Regions from separate parts of the Terribacillus sp. AE2B 122 genome, predicted to be linked through region 1. Evidence: riboswitches for the same ligand, from Rfam matches in the RefSeq annotation. Region 1 holds a riboswitch; each other region holds the start of a gene.
The links. A riboswitch is a leader RNA that binds a small molecule or an ion and turns the genes downstream of it on or off. The one in region 1 is predicted to bind cyclic di-GMP.

Region 1 (5,746 bases):
AGTATACATGCCCCCCATAGCAGAGTCTGCATGGATATAGATTGGATCTATGCCATATGTGCGTTCCATTTCTACCGCTATATGCTTAATCCCCTTAATGTCATCAACCCCAAATGTATCAGTAGTTCCCATTGTGGCAAGGACATAAAGCGGAACACCGCCTTTTGCAATAATATGCTCCATTTTTTCTTTTAGATCTTCTAGATTGATTGAATGATCAGCATTAACTTTCACTCGAATCATGTTTTCTATGCCAATCCCAGTTGCTTCTACAGATTTAAGCAGACTGTAGTGTGATAGCTCTGAACAGAAACAATAGAGATTTTGCGGTACACCATTTTGATTAGAGAACGGCTCGTAACGGGCAATGGCAAGACGTAAAGAGTTAAAGACAGCCCCTTGTCCTCCCCATGTTGTATATCCTGCGCTGATGCTTTCATCGTATCCGATAAGTTTGGATAGCATTGCAGCTACTTCGACTTCTGCTTTTGCTGCTGCTGGTCCCTCCACATCCCATAGATTATTACCATTAACTAGAACCATCACCAGATTACCAAGGATACTAGCAATATTGGGAAGGGGAGCTGCATTGGCTACATAGTTTCGATTGACGAACCGGTGCCCTTCTACTAATTTTAGAAGCTCCTGAACCACTTCCTCCATCGACACTCCTGTATTCGGAACAGACGCCTTTTGAATAACGCGATTATAGTAATCCTCTGTGTACTCAGGCATTTCTCCTAGCGTTAGTTTGTTAGGATCTTTTAATTCATCTATTTTTGTTAAAATCGACTTGAAAAAGGACAATAATTCCTCTCTTTGAAGGTCATTCCCGTCCATACTAGGATATAATTTTTGAATTTCATTCATTGTTTTACCTCCTAATGTCTAAATAATTATAGAAATTACTGATTGAGATTTTATGTTTTAGGTAGATAAAAGGGGAATGTTAGCTATAAGAATAAATTAAGACAAGCGCAAGTAATTTTCTCATAAGAAAAAGATCCCCTCCTTTGTAAACAGATCAGAATGCTCTCTTTATTTTTAAATCTGTTCACTAAAAGGGGATCATCCCATATTAGAAAAATTATGGAGAAGCCTTATATTTTTATTCTGTAAGGCGAATATTGTCAAACTGCTACCTTGACCTTTTATTCTGGCATTTCTAACTCGCTTTTACTTCCTCTGCTTTGACATCATCATTCTCTTTTAGTAGTTCGCCTACTACGTTTTTGTGGTCTATAAGATTCCTTGCTTTCTCAACCAGGTTTTGTATCGTATGAAGTTCCTCATCATTAATCTCAATTAGTTCCTCAAACATCTCCACCGATTCTCGTGAGATAGATGCAATCTCAACAATTGTTGTCATGATCTGGTGTGAAGCAGTAGATAATTCTTCTGTGTTTGCAGAAGAGTTCTCGTTGTTTTCAGCAATAATTTTTGTAGTAGATAGTATCTTTTCGAACATATTTCCAACCTCTAAAATGTCTGCATTCGTATCTTTAAATTCTTCGGTCCCCTGGTTCATTGACTTAACCACTATAGCTGTTTCTTCTTGTATATTTTTCACGATATGTGATACTTCTGAAGTAGATTGGCGAGTTTGTTCTGCTAATTTTCTTACCTCATCTGCAACAACAGCAAATCCTTTACCATTTTCGCCTGCTCGAGCAGCTTCTATCGCAGCATTCAGCGCCAGCAGATTAATTTGTTCAGAGATCTCTGTAATCACCTTAACAATACTGCTGATTTCATAAGATTTTTCTCCAAGTTTGTTTATTGCATTAGAGGTTGTATTTACTGTTTGATTAAATTGATCCATCTTTACCAAGGAATCTTTTAATTTCTCATTTCCTTGCTGCGTTAATTCTAGCGTAGTATTGGATTGTTCTGAAATCTGATTAGATCTAACTGATAAATTTTCTATCGCTTGTGTCATTTCTTCCATGGAGGCAGCACTTTCTTCTGTGGCTACTAATTGTTTCTCTAATCCTCTGCCTACTTCGTCAATTGCTGCTCTGACAATATCAGCTTGTTCAGAAGCATATTCACCTGTTTCCGCAAGATTTATGCCTTTTTCATTCACATCTTTTGATAACGATAGTAGTTTCTTTTCTATATGGCTGAAGTTCTCAAGCCGCTGCTCATTCCCAGCGCTATTCAAAATAATTTCATCGCCACTGCCTGAAGTGTTAAATTGTGCACGACGTTTCAGTGCAACATATTGGTAAGCAAAATAACCTAAAGCTATCAATAGAATGACTATTATTCCTATCAAGTAAAATTCCATGATAAATTAAACTCCTACTTTCTGTTTCAATCAGAATTATATTTTTATAGTTCTCTTATAATAATGTATGTTCCATCAGCTACATTCGCAGGAATGGCTTGCAGTTTGCTATTGTCTTTATACATATGAACAATATGATTACCTTCGATATCTTGGTATTTTTTCATGTTGTGATATTTTTCCATCACACGAATCGATTTAGGGTTTGTCGCTTCGCCCACTACTGCCTTCAGCCCCTGCGTCGCTGCTTTTGTAATCAATCTATTTCCTAATTGCTTAATTACTTCATGACGCTCTTGTTCAGCTATCACGCCCAACATAAATAGGTGCAACATATCCCCATTGGAAATATCTTTTCCGCTACGTCTTTTATAGTCTTCGATAAAGCGTTTATCTACGTCTTCCAGTACGTGAAGAATAACATTCATATCATAGAAAGAACCTTCGAATACATCCTCTCCGATAATTTCGGGTGCATTGGTATCACCGGCAAGTACACCTACAACATGATTATCAGTGTCTAGAGCGACTGCACAATATCCTTGGTCTACAGTTGAATCCAAATAATCCTTGGTAAAAGCATAGAAATCTTCATACGCTATACTTAATTGTCCAACCATCGGTTCCTGAACCCATTTCCCTGCAACATCAACACCAATAAATGTACGGGCAAGACATTCGGCAGCTTTTTGAATCATTTCTGTTTGATTCTTTGTTAAAATTTCATATGTATACAATTCTTGAGTTGCTTGCATGTTTTACTCTCCCTTTTAACTGCAAATTTGGCGAACCGGATGTTACATAGAATGATTTACTTTATCCATAAACCTTCCAGTGAATTCAATTCTTTCAAGGGCATTCCTAATTTGCACTTGAGCAATTTTAGAAGAAGGTTTTATTACAATTGTATCTTTAAAACCTAAAGTAGAATAGAATTGCATTGTTTGTTCCAACTGCGGTACAACCTTCGAAGGTACAGGTGTTTGATGAGTTCCATCGACAACAAAAGTATAATCTTTTCTAGATACTTTATTGATCGTATCCTGCAAATCGACCATATATCCTTCTGCATCTTCCTCCCTCATTAATCCATGCACCTGGACATGTACTTCTTTGGAATTTTCATCAATCGCCATCTTATACTTCTTTTTATCTACTACTATCATTTCGTTCGCTCCTTTTTCTATAGCCTGATAAAACTATTATTACCGCTTAAGTGTGAAAAAAAGCTATCCTAATATAGACAAGGATAGCCAATGATATAATTTCATACTTGGCAACCCGACTATCATCATCCATACGGATATTAGACTCGTAGCTTTGCGTCCCTATCTTTCGATAAGTTTGCCTAATAATTTTGATTTATAGTTCTAAATACACTCCACCACAACTTCACGTTCCCTTTTGCATTATAAATTACTCATATTTTCTTGTCTAATTATAACTACCTCTCTGGTTTATAGGTATATTAATTCACCAACCACCATTTTAAGGGTGATGTCGCAGGTCTAATTTACTATACATTAAAACCACCTACCTTCCTTATATCGGTCAACTACAGACAATTTAAATAGAAATTGTTAAATGTTTAAAGATGTTCACGATATAGTATCGTTCCAGCTAGTTCAAAAGAATAGGTGAGTCCTCATACAAACATTTAATCAAAATTCCAAATATGGAAGGCTGTTATAAATTCTAGTTGAATATAAATCAGGATCATTAATGAATTTTGCTGTATCACCTACCTTAAAAGCATCCCAGCAAACCCTTCCTTATTGGGTTAAAAAAGCGTGAAGTCTCTTGAACGAGATTTCACGCTTTTTTTTGGTTATAATATCTTCATTTACTACTTTCTTATTTCAACTGCTATCCGTAAGTTCGAGATAATTCCAAGAAGCACTATGAACGAACAAACCAACTTTTCAAAGGATGTTCCTAACAGTTGTTGGATAAAACCAACTGCACACAGCACAACAAGAAACCAACATATAATGGTTATGGCTCTATTGAATCTTCCTACTCTGTTTTCAGCAGCAAAAAAAGTAAAAAGTCCTCCTATAATACAAATAATAATACTGATGATAGATAGTTGGAATTGAGTTGCGAACGAATCAGATCGTCCACCATTCACCCATGTATATGGGAGAATGCCGCTAATAACCAAAATATGAATTAAGATTGTGAAAGAGTAAAAACAAATCCCTAATAATACCGCTGTTTTCATACTTACGTACCTAGTAGTGTTAAACAAGAAATCACCTCTGTTTCGCGCTTAGCCTCTTGTTATATAGGCTAGTAACTACGTATATGTTTACTTTCTACACTCATACCTTTTTTCACTTCTATGCTCCCAATGTAAGAATAAAAAAGGCGTCCCATGATGGAACGCCTTTTGACACTACATATTATTCAGATTGATCTGTATCTTCTTCTGTATCATCAGTATCTTGATCTTGATCCTGTTCTTGTTCCTCAATTTGCTCATCATCAGCTGGATCTTCATCATCATTGTTATTACATGCCGCCAACGTAAGTACTGATACCATTCCCAATGCTACCATCCATTTTTTAAGCATTGAAGCCTCTCCCTTTTAAGAAATTAAGGTACATAAGTAAGATACCAGAAGCCTGTTAAGGACAGGTCAATTATTTGTAAACAGGCTGTTAATGCGAACGATCATTATTGACGTTAATCGACATGAAAGAGGCAGTTATTGAACAATAATAGCTAGCTATAGATTAAACTGGGGCTTTTTAAATTAACCCGGAACACCTAGCTCTCTTTTTATATCTCGTAAGAGCCTTTAAGATTACCTAGGTTGGTCGATATATATACCGTGCATATTAATTAATCAGAAAGGAGTATCTCGGTTTGGGCGCCTTGATAGCTTTGAGCAGCTAATTAATATGTTAGTTTGAAGAGCTTTTTTTATTAGAAAGGAATTTAATTGTGAAAATCAAAACAAAACTTCTAGGGATAATTTCAATTTTAATATTTTCCTTATTATTAATTGGGGTTTCATCCATTTTCATCAATTCTTCCATTACCGAGAAGAATGATATCTTAAAGGATAAGATGGAGTTTCAAAACAAAATCAAGCATGTCCAATATAGGTTAGCTGGCTTATCGAATGATGAAAGAGGATTCATCATCACTGGTGAACAGGATTTTGCAGACGGAATGGAAGAGAAATCTGATGATATCTTCTCTACTTTAGATCAATTGGAATCACTCATCCACAATCAGGATTATATGACGAACGTGAATGATATCCGAGATAACTTCACAGAGTTTTGGAGTATCAATCAGGAGGTGATATCTCAATTTGCCTCCAGTCCAGAACAAGCGGAATCCCTTCACTTAGGAGAAGAAAGAACATTACGGAAGGAAGTATTAGATCCATCCGTAAATGAGTTAGTCGATCAATTAAATAATGATGTAGATGATTTAGAAAC
Region 2 (5,746 bases), on a different contig from region 1:
AACCTTAAGATTATAAGGAACCGGCATGACGATCATCCGGGAATGCAATGCTTCATTCTTCTTATTCGAAATGAATGAACGATACTCTGATTCGTTCGTATGTGCCACGATCAATTCATCCGCACTGATTAAGGCAAAGCGGCCGGCTTTGAAATTACCTTCCTGCGTCAAGGAAAGCAGATGCCAAAGAAACTTCTCATCACATTTCAGCATTTCCTGAAATTCCATCAGTCCACGATTGGCTTTATTAAGCTCCCCATCAAAGCGATAAGCCCTCGGATCCGATTCTGATCCATATTCCGCGATGGTGGAGAAATCGATGGAACCCGTCAGATCTGCAATATCCTGCGATTTAGGATCAGAAGGGCTGAACGTACCAATTCCTGATCGTTTATCTTCGGAAAAGAAAATCCGTTCAACAACAACATCCTCGATTCTTCCATCATACTCTTCTTCCAAGCGCATTACGTTTAATGGAGAGAGATTCCCCTCAATCCGGATTCCATACTCATCTTCGAAATCCTTGCGAAGATGTGCCGGAATCAGATGAAGCGGATCCTCATGCATTGGGCAGCCTTTTATGGCATAAACTGCCCCTTCATCTGTCAGTGTATATTCCTCCAGCCCTCGTTTGAGCAAACTGACAAGCGTGGATTTCCCTCCACTTACTGGTCCCATGAGCAGAAGAATTCGTTTGCGTACATCCAGTCTCCGAGCAGCCGGATGGAAGTATTCTTCCACTAGCTTTTCAAGCGGTTCTTCCAAACCGAATAACGAGTCCTTGAAGAAGCTATAGTTTTTTACTCCATCTTCTTCTTCAATGCCTTTATGCTTGATCATGTTATATACACGGGAATGTGCAGACTGAGCAAGATAAGGCCGGTCTTTCAACAAACGCAGATAATCAGCGAGCGTTCCTTCCCAGTGGAGCTTCTCTTGTTCCTGGCGATACTGCTGTACCTTATCCAATATATTCATCATTCATTAACCTCCCAGGCATTGTTAAACAAAAGGCGATTACCTTAATGTATGCCCAGGGTTTGGCTATAATGCCAGCAAATCCATTTCACGTCTGCTTACGGCTTCTGCTTCCATCCAATTTCCATGTATGATTCGTTCGTATATTTATCCAGCATGACATCATCAAGCTGAAGTGTTTTTTTATCATTAGGGAAAATATGCATCAGCTGCGCCAGCTTCTTCACGATCTTCTTCGGATATGCTTCCGACATCTCCAGCATCAGCTGAATAGCTTCTGTTGCTGGCAATACTTCCCGATAAGTACGGGAAAGTGTCAAAGCTGAAAACGTATCGACCACAGCTAAAATCTGCAGATCCATCCCTAGTTCTGGTAAATAAGCGCCATCTGGATAGCCTTTACGATTCAGCCGTTCGTGATGACTTCGCGCATAACGACCTAGTAAAGGCTCACCTGTCTGGTGCAGGAGTGTCTCTCCTTTGACCGTATGCGTTTGTACAATTTCATATTCCTCTTTTGTCAGTGTAGATGTTTTATCGAGGATTTCGCGAGGAATTTCAAGCTTTCCGATATCGTGGAATAGATACCCTGTTGCACAAAGATCCAACTGGACGACATTCATATGGTAAGCGAGCATTGTACCGATTACAAAAACATCTAAAGAATGAATAAAAGCATAGGGATCTCTTTGCTCAAGCATATGCCAAAGACTGCTCCTCCCCATTGTCTTCAGGCTTTTGATGTACAAATCCTTCAAGAAACGAATGCTTTCTTCCTCATAAAGTAGTTTTCCATAGCGGTACTCAAAAGCGATATAAGACAAATTTGTGTAAAAATGCTTTTCCATACTCCGCTTATATGTTGCTTGATGATCAGTTTCTTTCTCCAGCAGCTGCTGAATCATCTGCTGGAGGCGATCTGTCTTGCTAAATAGATCAGTAGTTTCCTCTTCCTCGGTTTCAACGACGACCGAAGGCACTCTGTTATGCTTCAGCTGTTCCAGTAAAGCTGCAGTGACGACTGTCCCTTTATTTAATTTTGTCTTGTCTGCCAGGACAATATCACTGCCCAAATAATCACCTAGTAGTATGTCTTGGATGCGTTTACGTTTTAAAATCAATTTCATTCTCCTTTTTCAAAAAAAGCTGCCATGTCTGGCAGCCTGAGAATCCCTCTTCGTTCGCACCTGGCTGGCATAGAATCTCATCCCTTAGCCCCTCAAGTTTTGCGTAACTGCCTTTCAACAGTGCTGCCGTATATGTATGTAATTGTTTCCTGGTTGTGTTTTGCTTCCGAATCAAGCAGCTGATGATAGTCCTCTTTTGCCGGCAGCAGCTCACACATTTCCACATCTAGCGCTATCGCCAATTTACTGATGCCAACAAAAGAAATATTCCGCTTCCCGTTTTCAATATCGGAGTAGTACGATCGATTAAAACCCGCCATGCCAGCCAATTCTTCCTGTGTCAGCATCTGTTTTTTTCTCAGATAACGAAGCTTATCTCCAAATGCCCGAAGCAATAGCGTGTAATCTCTCATATTATTCATGCACTCCATTATACCTTGCCACACCAGCAAATCCACCGGATATAAGTTACATTAGTATAATGCTACCAAATAAAACTGGTGAAAGTACTATTTTTGTCCCATTTTATGCATGTCTAAACAACTATAAAAAAATAAACTGCACACTAGGTGCAGTTTAGGATAACCCATCGAAGCGCTGCTGACGAAGAGCTTCATAAATAATAATTGCTGCCGTATTCGATAGATTTAAAGATCGGACTTTATCTGTCATATGAATACGAAGACATTGCTCCTCTTTCCCTACAAGCAAATCTTTCGGAATGCCAGTCGACTCTCGACCAAAAACGAATAGCAGATCTTGATCTGTATTGCTGAAATCATAATCTGAATAATGCTTGGTACCGAAGTTCTCTATATAATAAAAGACACCTTCCGGAAATTTTTCATATAACTCTTCTATACTATCGTAGTAATGAATATCCACGTCATGCCAATAGTCCAATCCTGATCTTCTCAGCATTTTGTCATCCGTCGAGAAACCAAGCGGACGAATTAGATGCAAAGCCGTATCAGTCGCAAGGCAGGTACGTGCAATATTACCTGTATTAGCTGGGATTTCGGGTTGGAATAGTACGATATGTCTTGGCATATACTTTCACCTCTGCTTTTCAACTTTCAACCTTACCAGTATAGCACAGCAGAGATCATAGCCCAATCTGGAAAAATTTATACACAACGTTCTCTGTATAAGCCGGAGAGTCAACGTAAGCCCAATGACGCATTCTGCTGTTGGCAGTATGGGCATTGACCAACGGCTCACCCTGTGCGTTCCGGGCTACCACTATCGTATTGTGATTATAGTTCCCATCACCCTCAAAATCATAGCAAATCACATCGCCAGGCCTCAGCAGCCTCGCATCCGCTACTTCCTTACCGCGTAAGCCTTGTGTCGATCCGCTCAAATACCACCGCAAGGCATTAGCTACTGTGAAACTATAGCTCCAGTTTTCACCATTGAACCACCACCCTGAATTCCTGTCTGGTTCCCCTCGCATTGGCGCCCCGCCTGCCCGTAAGCACTGGGAGACATAATTTGTGCAATCGACTTCAAATTTCTTGTAAGCAGGATTATAATCATTCCACCATCGTTCGGCATACTGAACAGCTGCCCGTCTATCATAGGTGAATTGCCGGTCAAAATCCTGATCGTTGCTCTCAAAGACGACAAGCCCTTGTACATGAGGCTGGACAGCGTCCTCAACTCGCTCATCATGAATGATTTGTCCATCTCGCATACGAGCTCTATGCGTATGCACTTCTTCTTCATGATACGTTGCATGCTGCTTATGCACGAGAAAAGTTGCGCACAAGCGATAGGTAATGATGTCTTCCTCCCCTTCGTGTTCCTCGCTCAGAATTATTCCTTCTCCTCGAATCTGTGCAACCTTCGCCCCGTCTTTTTCATGAAAAACAATCCGGTTGACGAGCCAATTCTCATCCTTCTTCCCATCAACTCTCTGCATCCAATAATCTGCCAGCTGTTCACTCTTCCCCATCTCTATCCCTCCTGTTCTTTCTTCGATATGACATGGCATATCCTCGTAGGAGGAGCAAGCCTCCTACGACGAATACAGATAAAACAGTCATGAATGTCTCCATGCTCCCACCTCACTTGTATGTATGTAGAATCATGACAGTATATGCTTCATCAGCTTGTCTCATTCTATTAATGAAAGCGCAAACATTTTTAGTTACAAATTTGACAATTTTGTGTATCCTTATAAAAAAGGGGGAGAATACGATGTCTGATGTTTTGCAAACTATCCTTAGCCACAAATCAGTAAGATCATTTACTTCCGAGCGCCTTACAGAGGAACAGATCAAGGAACTCGTTTCCGCTGCTCAAGCAGCATCCACGTCGAGCTTCCTCCAGGCGTACTCCATCATCGGTGTTAGCGATCCTTTGGTGAAAAAAGAGCTTAGCACTTATGCAGGCAGCCAGGAATATGTCGTGAACAATGGCCACTTCTTTGTTTTTTGTGCTGATTTCTACCGCCATAAGGAAATGGCAAGCAATCTGCGGGCAGACATTTCTGAAACAATTCAAGGAACAGAAGCTTTGCTGATCGGTACAATTGATGCTTCGCTCGCTGCTCAAAATCTTGCCATTGCAGCAGAATCGATGGGGCTGGGCATTTGTTACATAGGCGGTCTTCGAAATAATCTGGCCGGTGTTTCTGCAAGCCTTGGCGTACCTGCTCAAGTATTACCGCTGTTCGGGATTGCTGTTGGCTATCCCGAAAAAGTGAATGAAAAGAAACCGCGGCTGCCGTTCGGAAGTGTTTATCATGAAAACAGATATAACGTGGATAAAGGTTTGCTGAATGCTCAGTTGGAGGAATATGACCGTACCATCCAGTCATATTATGTGGATCGGATTGAAAACAGTCGGAAGACAACCTGGACCGAGCAGGCTACAGATAATCTTCGCATCCCGAAACGTGTTTATATGAGGGATTTTATAACGCAAAAGGGTTGGGCAAAGCATTAAAATAGGGCCGCTGCAGCGGCCCTATTTTATGAAGATGTTACTGATTTAAAGAATGATTCCATATCTTCGCCTAAAAGATGCAATTGATCGATAAGCCGGCTGAAGTTATTTACTAGATCTGCTTGCTCACCGGATGCATTCCTAATTTGCTCCACACTTCCGGATAGAGCAGTAATATTATTTTTAATATTCTCTAGAGAGACGCTCATACTTTTCGTAACATCCGTCGTTTGGGAAGACAGTTTCCTGACCTCACTTGCAACAACAGCAAATCCTGCACCAGCTTTTCCAGCTCGAGCTGCTTCAATTGATGCATTCAAACCTAGGATGTTGGTCTGCTGCTGAATTTGGCAAATCTCACTTATTGATCCAACTGTTGTTTCTGTCAGAAGCATGGATTCCTGTGACTGGGCTGCGATTTCCTCGCTGGAGGCCGCAAGTTCTTCTGAATGGGCTGAAACAGTGTGCAATTTATCCTGGAGGCCGTCAATTATTTGACGCAGGTTCCCAATGTACCCTTCCATTTTTTCTTGCGCATCCAGAGGGACCGCAATTGCGAAAGCTCCAACTACCTCTTTATTGTCGTTTCGAATTGGAAAGGACTTCGCATGCAGAGGAATACCATATACTTCCCGCGGCAATAAAACCGAACCATATCGTCCCGCTAATGCGGCTTCTAAGTTTTTATC
Region 3 (5,746 bases), on a different contig from region 1:
TTTCCTGTATGATGATGTACACTTGTTTGCTTTGCTTCTTAAACATGCTCTTCCCTCATTTAAAAGAATGAATTAATGTACCAGCTAATCATTGCGTCACCGTGAAAATAAGTGATCAATGCGCCTAACAAAATATACGGACCAAATGGTATAGCCTGTTTCCTTTTGAGTATCTTCGCAGATAGGAGGACTAGACTTATAACAGCTCCTATAATAGAAGATAGGAAGAAAGTGAGTAACACACCCTTCCAGCCCAATACAACACCAAGCACAACAAATAACTTCAAATCTCCGCCACCCATACCTCCCCGGCTGAATAGAATGACGAGGAAAAGCAGGACAAACGCTACAGCAGCTCCAATAATTGAGTCCCACCAGGGATCCAATGGAGTGATGATACGGAGAATGATGAATAGAGGAAGGAAGAAGATTAAGATCTTATTCGGAATGAGCATGAACCGCATATCTGTTACAAATAAAATCGCAGCCATTGATACTAATAAAAATGCTGTAACCAGTTCCCACTGCAGTCCGATCATATAAAAGCTATATCCGAACAGTAGACCAGTCGCTAGCTCAGTGAAAGGATAGAGCGGAGAAATCTTTTGTTTACATTTACGGCATTTTCCTCGGAGCACTATGTAAGAGATTACTGGAATTAGGTCATATGCTTTTATTTGCTTCTGGCAGTTTGGACAGTAAGACCGTTCGGATTGGAACATTTTCTTTACTGGGACACGCATTCCGACGACGTTGTAGAATGATCCGAGGACGGCGCCTAAAATAATAAAATATATTAGTAGAAAATTTGTCATATCAGAACTCCTTACTTATGTAAAGACGAAAATCTCTCAAAAATGAGAGATTTTCACCAACTATATATAATTATTCAGCGCTAGCTCCAGCAGTACCTACAGCTTCAGAACCACCTTCTAGCCACACTTCAGCAGTCATTTGTCCACCCTCAATTGTAACCTTACTTTTCGCAGTATCATATTTTCCGTCATTTGGTGCTTCAGGAACACTAATGTAATCCCCATCGATTAGCGCTTTTAAAGTTATGCTATTACCTAATTTTGCACCAGTTTCAGACTGAGCTTCTGCCAAACGAGTAGCTTCAATCATTTGTTGAGCTGTAGAATTATAACCTTTAGCTTGGCTATCACCTATTAAATTTAAAATAGAAGGAATCGCAATTGCTGCCAAAATACCTAAGATAACAATAACTGCAAGTAACTCAACAAGTGTAAAACCTTTCTCCGACCTCAGTTTCTTACTCAAAAACTTTCTCATTCTTGGACACTCCTTTTGGTATGTAGTCGTTTCCGGCCATGTGGAAACAAAATGGATCAATATGGCCGGTTGCACTACTAGCTCCAAAATAACCAAGTGCCCACATAAGGTTATTTCATCGTCGCTTCCTATCAATCTAGTAAAATTATATCAAATACTAATAGAAAATCTACCCACCAAATGAAATATTTACACTTATTTTGTCATTTTTTTAGTTCTTTATTACTGTATATTCTCATACATGGAAAACATCGGGATTACTACAGCTGTGACGATGCTCCCTACCATTGCAGATAAGATAAGAATAAGAACTGGCTCAATCATTGCTTTTAATCTTTCAGCAGCATAATCGAGCTCTTGCTCGTAAAAATCGGCTGCACGATGTAGTAAATCGTCAAGAGATCCAGACTTTTCTCCTACCCGAATCATTTGTGTGATCATGGGCGGAAAAGCCCAGTGTGCTTCCATTGGTCCAGCAAGCGAGTCACCTTTTTCAATTGTATCGTAGCAGTCTTGTATTACTTGCTCCATTACTTTATTTTGCAAGATTCGACTTGAAATCTGTAAAGTATCTAAAATTGGGACTGAGCTTTCCAAAAGCGAACTCATTGTCCTTGTCATTCGGGCTAGTATGGCTTTTTGATAGAAGCTTCCTAGTACTGGAATCCTCAATTTTACTGTGTCCATAAATAGTTTCCCCTGCGGCTTGGATACAATAATTCTGTATAAGATAACAAAAAGCAGCAAGCACAAAAATCCTAAATACCAGTATTTTTGCATTCCTTCCGATAAGCTAAGAACAAATTGTGTATATGCTGGCAGTTCGGTATCCATACTTGCAAACATACCTGTGAATTGAGGAAAGACAACAACTAGAAGCGCGATGCAGATTCCCACTGCAACAAAAGCGACAAAGAATGGATAACTCATCGCTGTGATTACTTTCTGCCTCATGTCATATTGCTTCTCATAATAAACCGCCATCTTGTTGAGTACATCATCCAGTTCTCCACTCGCTTCTCCAGCACGTATCATATTGACAAAGAGCTCCGGAAAGATCTTAGGGTGCTTTGCAACAGCATCTGAGAAACGAACACCTTCAACGAGGTCAGATCGCACATACTTAAGGGTTTCTTTTAAGAACTTGTCTTTTGTTTGTTCCTGCAGCAAAGCAGTCGCTTCTACCAACGGCACCCCAGACTCGATCAACGTGGACAATTGACGCAGGAAAATGATAAACTCTTTCTTTTTCACTCGTTTACCGAATGACAATTCTTTATTCAAGGTACGGTTTAACTCGCGTAGCTCAAAAACAATCAATTGCTGCGCTTGGAGCTTTTCTATAGCTTCCGTTTTATTTTCGGCTTGCACTTTACCGCGCTTAGGTTTGCCGAACATGTCTCTGGCATTGTATTGATAGTAAAGCATCTACACACCTCGTTCTTCCAAGAATGGTGCCACTTGATCCATCGTAACGATTCCAGAGGCCATCATTTTACGAATGCTCATGTCCATCGTATGCATGCCTTGATCACGAGACGTTTGCATGATACTTGGTATTTGATGCATTTTACCGTTTCGGATCAAGTTTTTAATAGCAGATGTGTTTACGAGTAATTCCGTTAAGGCTTTCCGTCCTTTGCCATCTGCCCGACGTACAAGCCGCTGTGATAATACCGCTGTCAGCACGCTAGCCAGTTGGATGCGAATTTGCGGCTGCTGTTCAGCGGGAAATACATCAATGATCCGATCGATCGTTTGCGAAGCAGAACTTGTATGTAACGTTGCCAATACAAGATGACCTGTTTCAGCAGCAGTGATAGCAGTAGAAATTGTCTCCAAGTCTCGCAGTTCTCCAACCAGAATAACGTCTGGATCTTGGCGCAAACAAGCACGCAGTCCATTAGCGAAGTTATCAGTATCCAGCCCGACTTCTCGCTGGTCAATAATACATTGATTATGTTTGTGCAAGTATTCAATAGGGTCTTCAAGCGTAATAATATGCCGTTGCATACTCGTATTCATATGATGAATCATTGCGGCCAAAGTGGTGCTTTTTCCGCTTCCGGTTGGCCCTGTTACTAACAGCAAGCCTTGTGGTTTTCCAGACAGCATTTTCAACACATCTGGCAAATCCAGATCAGCAAGAGTCGGTACATTTGTCGGAACTACCCGCACTGCTAACGAAACACAACCTCGCTGATGATATGCATTTATACGGAATCGGGAAACGCCAGGTATGCTATAAGAAAGGTCCACTTCACCTACTTCTTTAAAACGATTCCATAACTTATCACTAAGAATGGCTTTTGCCATTTCTTCAGTATCCTGAGGTTTCAGGTTATCTCCCTGATGCCTCCTTAATACACCATGGACGCGGAATATTGGAGGTACTGCAACTGTTAAATGAATATCTGAAGCTTTCATTTCCATAGCTGTCATCAATAATTGATCAAATGTATCTTTCATCTTGCCTCTCCTTAACTATCAACCGTAATCCGTAGAACTTCTTCTACAGTTGTCATTCCTTGCACAGCTTTCCCTATCCCATCATCCATCAACATTTTCATACCGTTTTCGATTGCAGCTTGCTTAATTTCATCTACAGAACGCTGCTGAATAAGCAATTCTCGTATTTTATCATCTACAACGAGCAGTTCGTGAACTGCCATTCGCCCCTTATAGCCTGTCTGCTTACAACTATTACAGCCTTTGCCGCGATATAATGTATCTGTTTCCAGTCCATGTCTTTCCAGTAAATCAATTTCTATATTCGTTGGTGTATAAGCTTCCTTACAATCTCGGCAAATCCGTTTAACAAGTCTTTGAGCAATAACTCCCGATACCGAAGATACAACAAGATACGGTTCAATATTCATGTCCATTAAGCGCGGAATAGACGCTATCGCATTGTTCGTATGCAATGTACTAAAAACAAGATGACCAGTAAGCGAAGCACGAATCGCAATCTCCGCTGTCTCACTATCACGAATCTCCCCGACCATGATGATATTCGGATCTTGACGAAGAATCGAACGTAAGCCTGTTGCGAAGGTAAGTCCGATGCTTGGGTTCACTTGCATCTGGTTTACCCCCTGCAATTCAAATTCGACAGGATCCTCGACTGTAATAATATTAAACTGCTCTCTATTTAAATGATTTATAGAAGCGTATAGCCCTGAAGATTTACCAGATCCGGTTGGGCCAGTAAATAAAATCAATCCCGACGGCTGCTCAATCAGACGACAGTACTTCTCATAATTTTTATCACTAAAATCAAGTTCATCCAATCCTTTAATTACATTGCTTAAGTCAAGAATACGAATAACCACCTTTTCACCAAAAACAGTCGGTAGTACACTGATACGGAGATCAACGTGCGCGTTCTCCATTTTTAGCTTTATCCGTCCATCTTGTGGAAGACGGGTTTCAGTGATGTTCATATTAGCTAAAATTTTCACACGCGCAACAACAGCTGCCTGAATGGACTTGGGTAACGTTCTTTCACGACGAAGATCACCATCAATTCGATAGCGTACCTGTACTTCTGTTTCATATGGATCCATATGTATATCACTTGCCTTTAACTGCACACCAGAACTGATAAGCTGTTCCACAATCCGTATAGCAGGTGCTGTTTCAGCTGCGGCATCTGAACGGGATTCCCCCGATTCAGCCTCTTTGTATACATTTGTGATAGCTTCCAAGATATCTGCTTTTGCTGCAATGACAGGCTTAATTGAAAATCCGGTATACATTTCCATATCATCAATAGCGTAGTAGTCCATTGGATCGTGCATTGCAACAGTTAAAATATTATTCTCCCTGCTTAAAGGAATGACGATATGTTTTCTAGCAAACTGAATTGGCAGAAGCTTAACTAAGTCAAATTGGAAGGGATAGCGGAAAAGCGAAACATGTGGGATGCCAAGCTGAAATTCCAGTACTTCTATTAACTGCTGTTCTGTTATGTATCCTTTTTCAAGCAGTAAGTCCCCTAACTTCTGACCCGGCCTTTGTTCCTTGATTGCCTCGGCAATCTGTTCTTCTGTAACAAGACCTGCTCGTTTGAGCAATTCCCCCAGCTTCTTCTTTTTCGCCATGCTTCCACTTCCTATCTTAAGTTTTTACAAAAATCATTTATGTCTCTTGTCAATAGATTACTATTAATATAGTCTTAGATTAAATCTAAAAGCAATACCAAAGTAGCGTATTCAGGAAATATAATGGAACTTTGGAACTACTTGGAGATTGGAATATATTTTATATTGCTGCTCTCAATTTCATTTATCTTCATACTCACAGTGAGCTCTATTTGATTTTGATCTAGTTGGAGCACTGGGGTAAGTGTAACTTCATAGCCATCAATATTAATTGAACCTGGCACATTATTGACTAAGGTAGATAATTCTTCTTCCTTAACACCATCCGTCCCACCATTCTGTTTCATATA

Region 2: linked by a shared signal. The riboswitch ahead of AE2B122_RS13460 (HD-GYP domain-containing protein) and the one ahead of AE2B122_RS16700 (hypothetical protein) in region 1 are both predicted to bind cyclic di-GMP.
Region 3: linked by a shared signal. The riboswitch ahead of AE2B122_RS01245 (competence type IV pilus major pilin ComGC) and the one ahead of AE2B122_RS16700 (hypothetical protein) in region 1 are both predicted to bind cyclic di-GMP.

What each region holds. Positions count from the first base shown of each region.
Region 1 covers NZ_LR700949.1:83,458-89,203, reverse strand. Annotated here, with positions in the region: gene AE2B122_RS16715 (pyridoxal-dependent decarboxylase) at 1-870, opposite strand, end outside; gene AE2B122_RS16710 (methyl-accepting chemotaxis protein) at 1,166-2,290, opposite strand; gene AE2B122_RS16705 (hypothetical protein) at 2,335-3,045, opposite strand; gene AE2B122_RS16700 (hypothetical protein) at 3,088-3,456, opposite strand; cyclic di-GMP riboswitch class I at 3,563-3,649, opposite strand; gene AE2B122_RS16695 (hypothetical protein) at 4,696-4,866, opposite strand; gene AE2B122_RS16690 (methyl-accepting chemotaxis protein) at 5,241-5,746, shown strand, end outside.
Region 2 covers NZ_LR700946.1:211,536-217,281, forward strand. Annotated here, with positions in the region: gene AE2B122_RS13455 (PrkA family serine protein kinase) at 1-978, opposite strand, end outside; gene AE2B122_RS13460 (HD-GYP domain-containing protein) at 1,077-2,099, opposite strand; cyclic di-GMP riboswitch class I at 2,158-2,243, opposite strand; partial or broken gene AE2B122_RS19375 (helix-turn-helix domain-containing protein) at 2,321-2,536, opposite strand; gene trmL (tRNA (uridine(34)/cytosine(34)/5-carboxymethylaminomethyluridine(34)-2'-O)-methyltransferase TrmL) at 2,682-3,155, opposite strand; gene AE2B122_RS13475 (amidase domain-containing protein) at 3,211-4,062, opposite strand; gene nfsA (oxygen-insensitive NADPH nitroreductase) at 4,308-5,057, shown strand; gene AE2B122_RS19425 (methyl-accepting chemotaxis protein) at 5,084-5,746, opposite strand, start outside.
Region 3 covers NZ_LR700942.1:248,664-254,409, reverse strand. Annotated here, with positions in the region: gene pilM (type IV pilus biogenesis protein PilM) at 1-46, opposite strand, end outside; gene AE2B122_RS01250 (A24 family peptidase) at 60-815, opposite strand; gene AE2B122_RS01245 (competence type IV pilus major pilin ComGC) at 886-1,293, opposite strand; cyclic di-GMP riboswitch class II at 1,348-1,430, opposite strand; gene AE2B122_RS01240 (type II secretion system F family protein) at 1,516-2,721, opposite strand; gene AE2B122_RS01235 (type IV pilus twitching motility protein PilT) at 2,722-3,762, opposite strand; gene AE2B122_RS01230 (GspE/PulE family protein) at 3,774-5,396, opposite strand; gene AE2B122_RS01225 (hypothetical protein) at 5,534-5,746, opposite strand, start outside.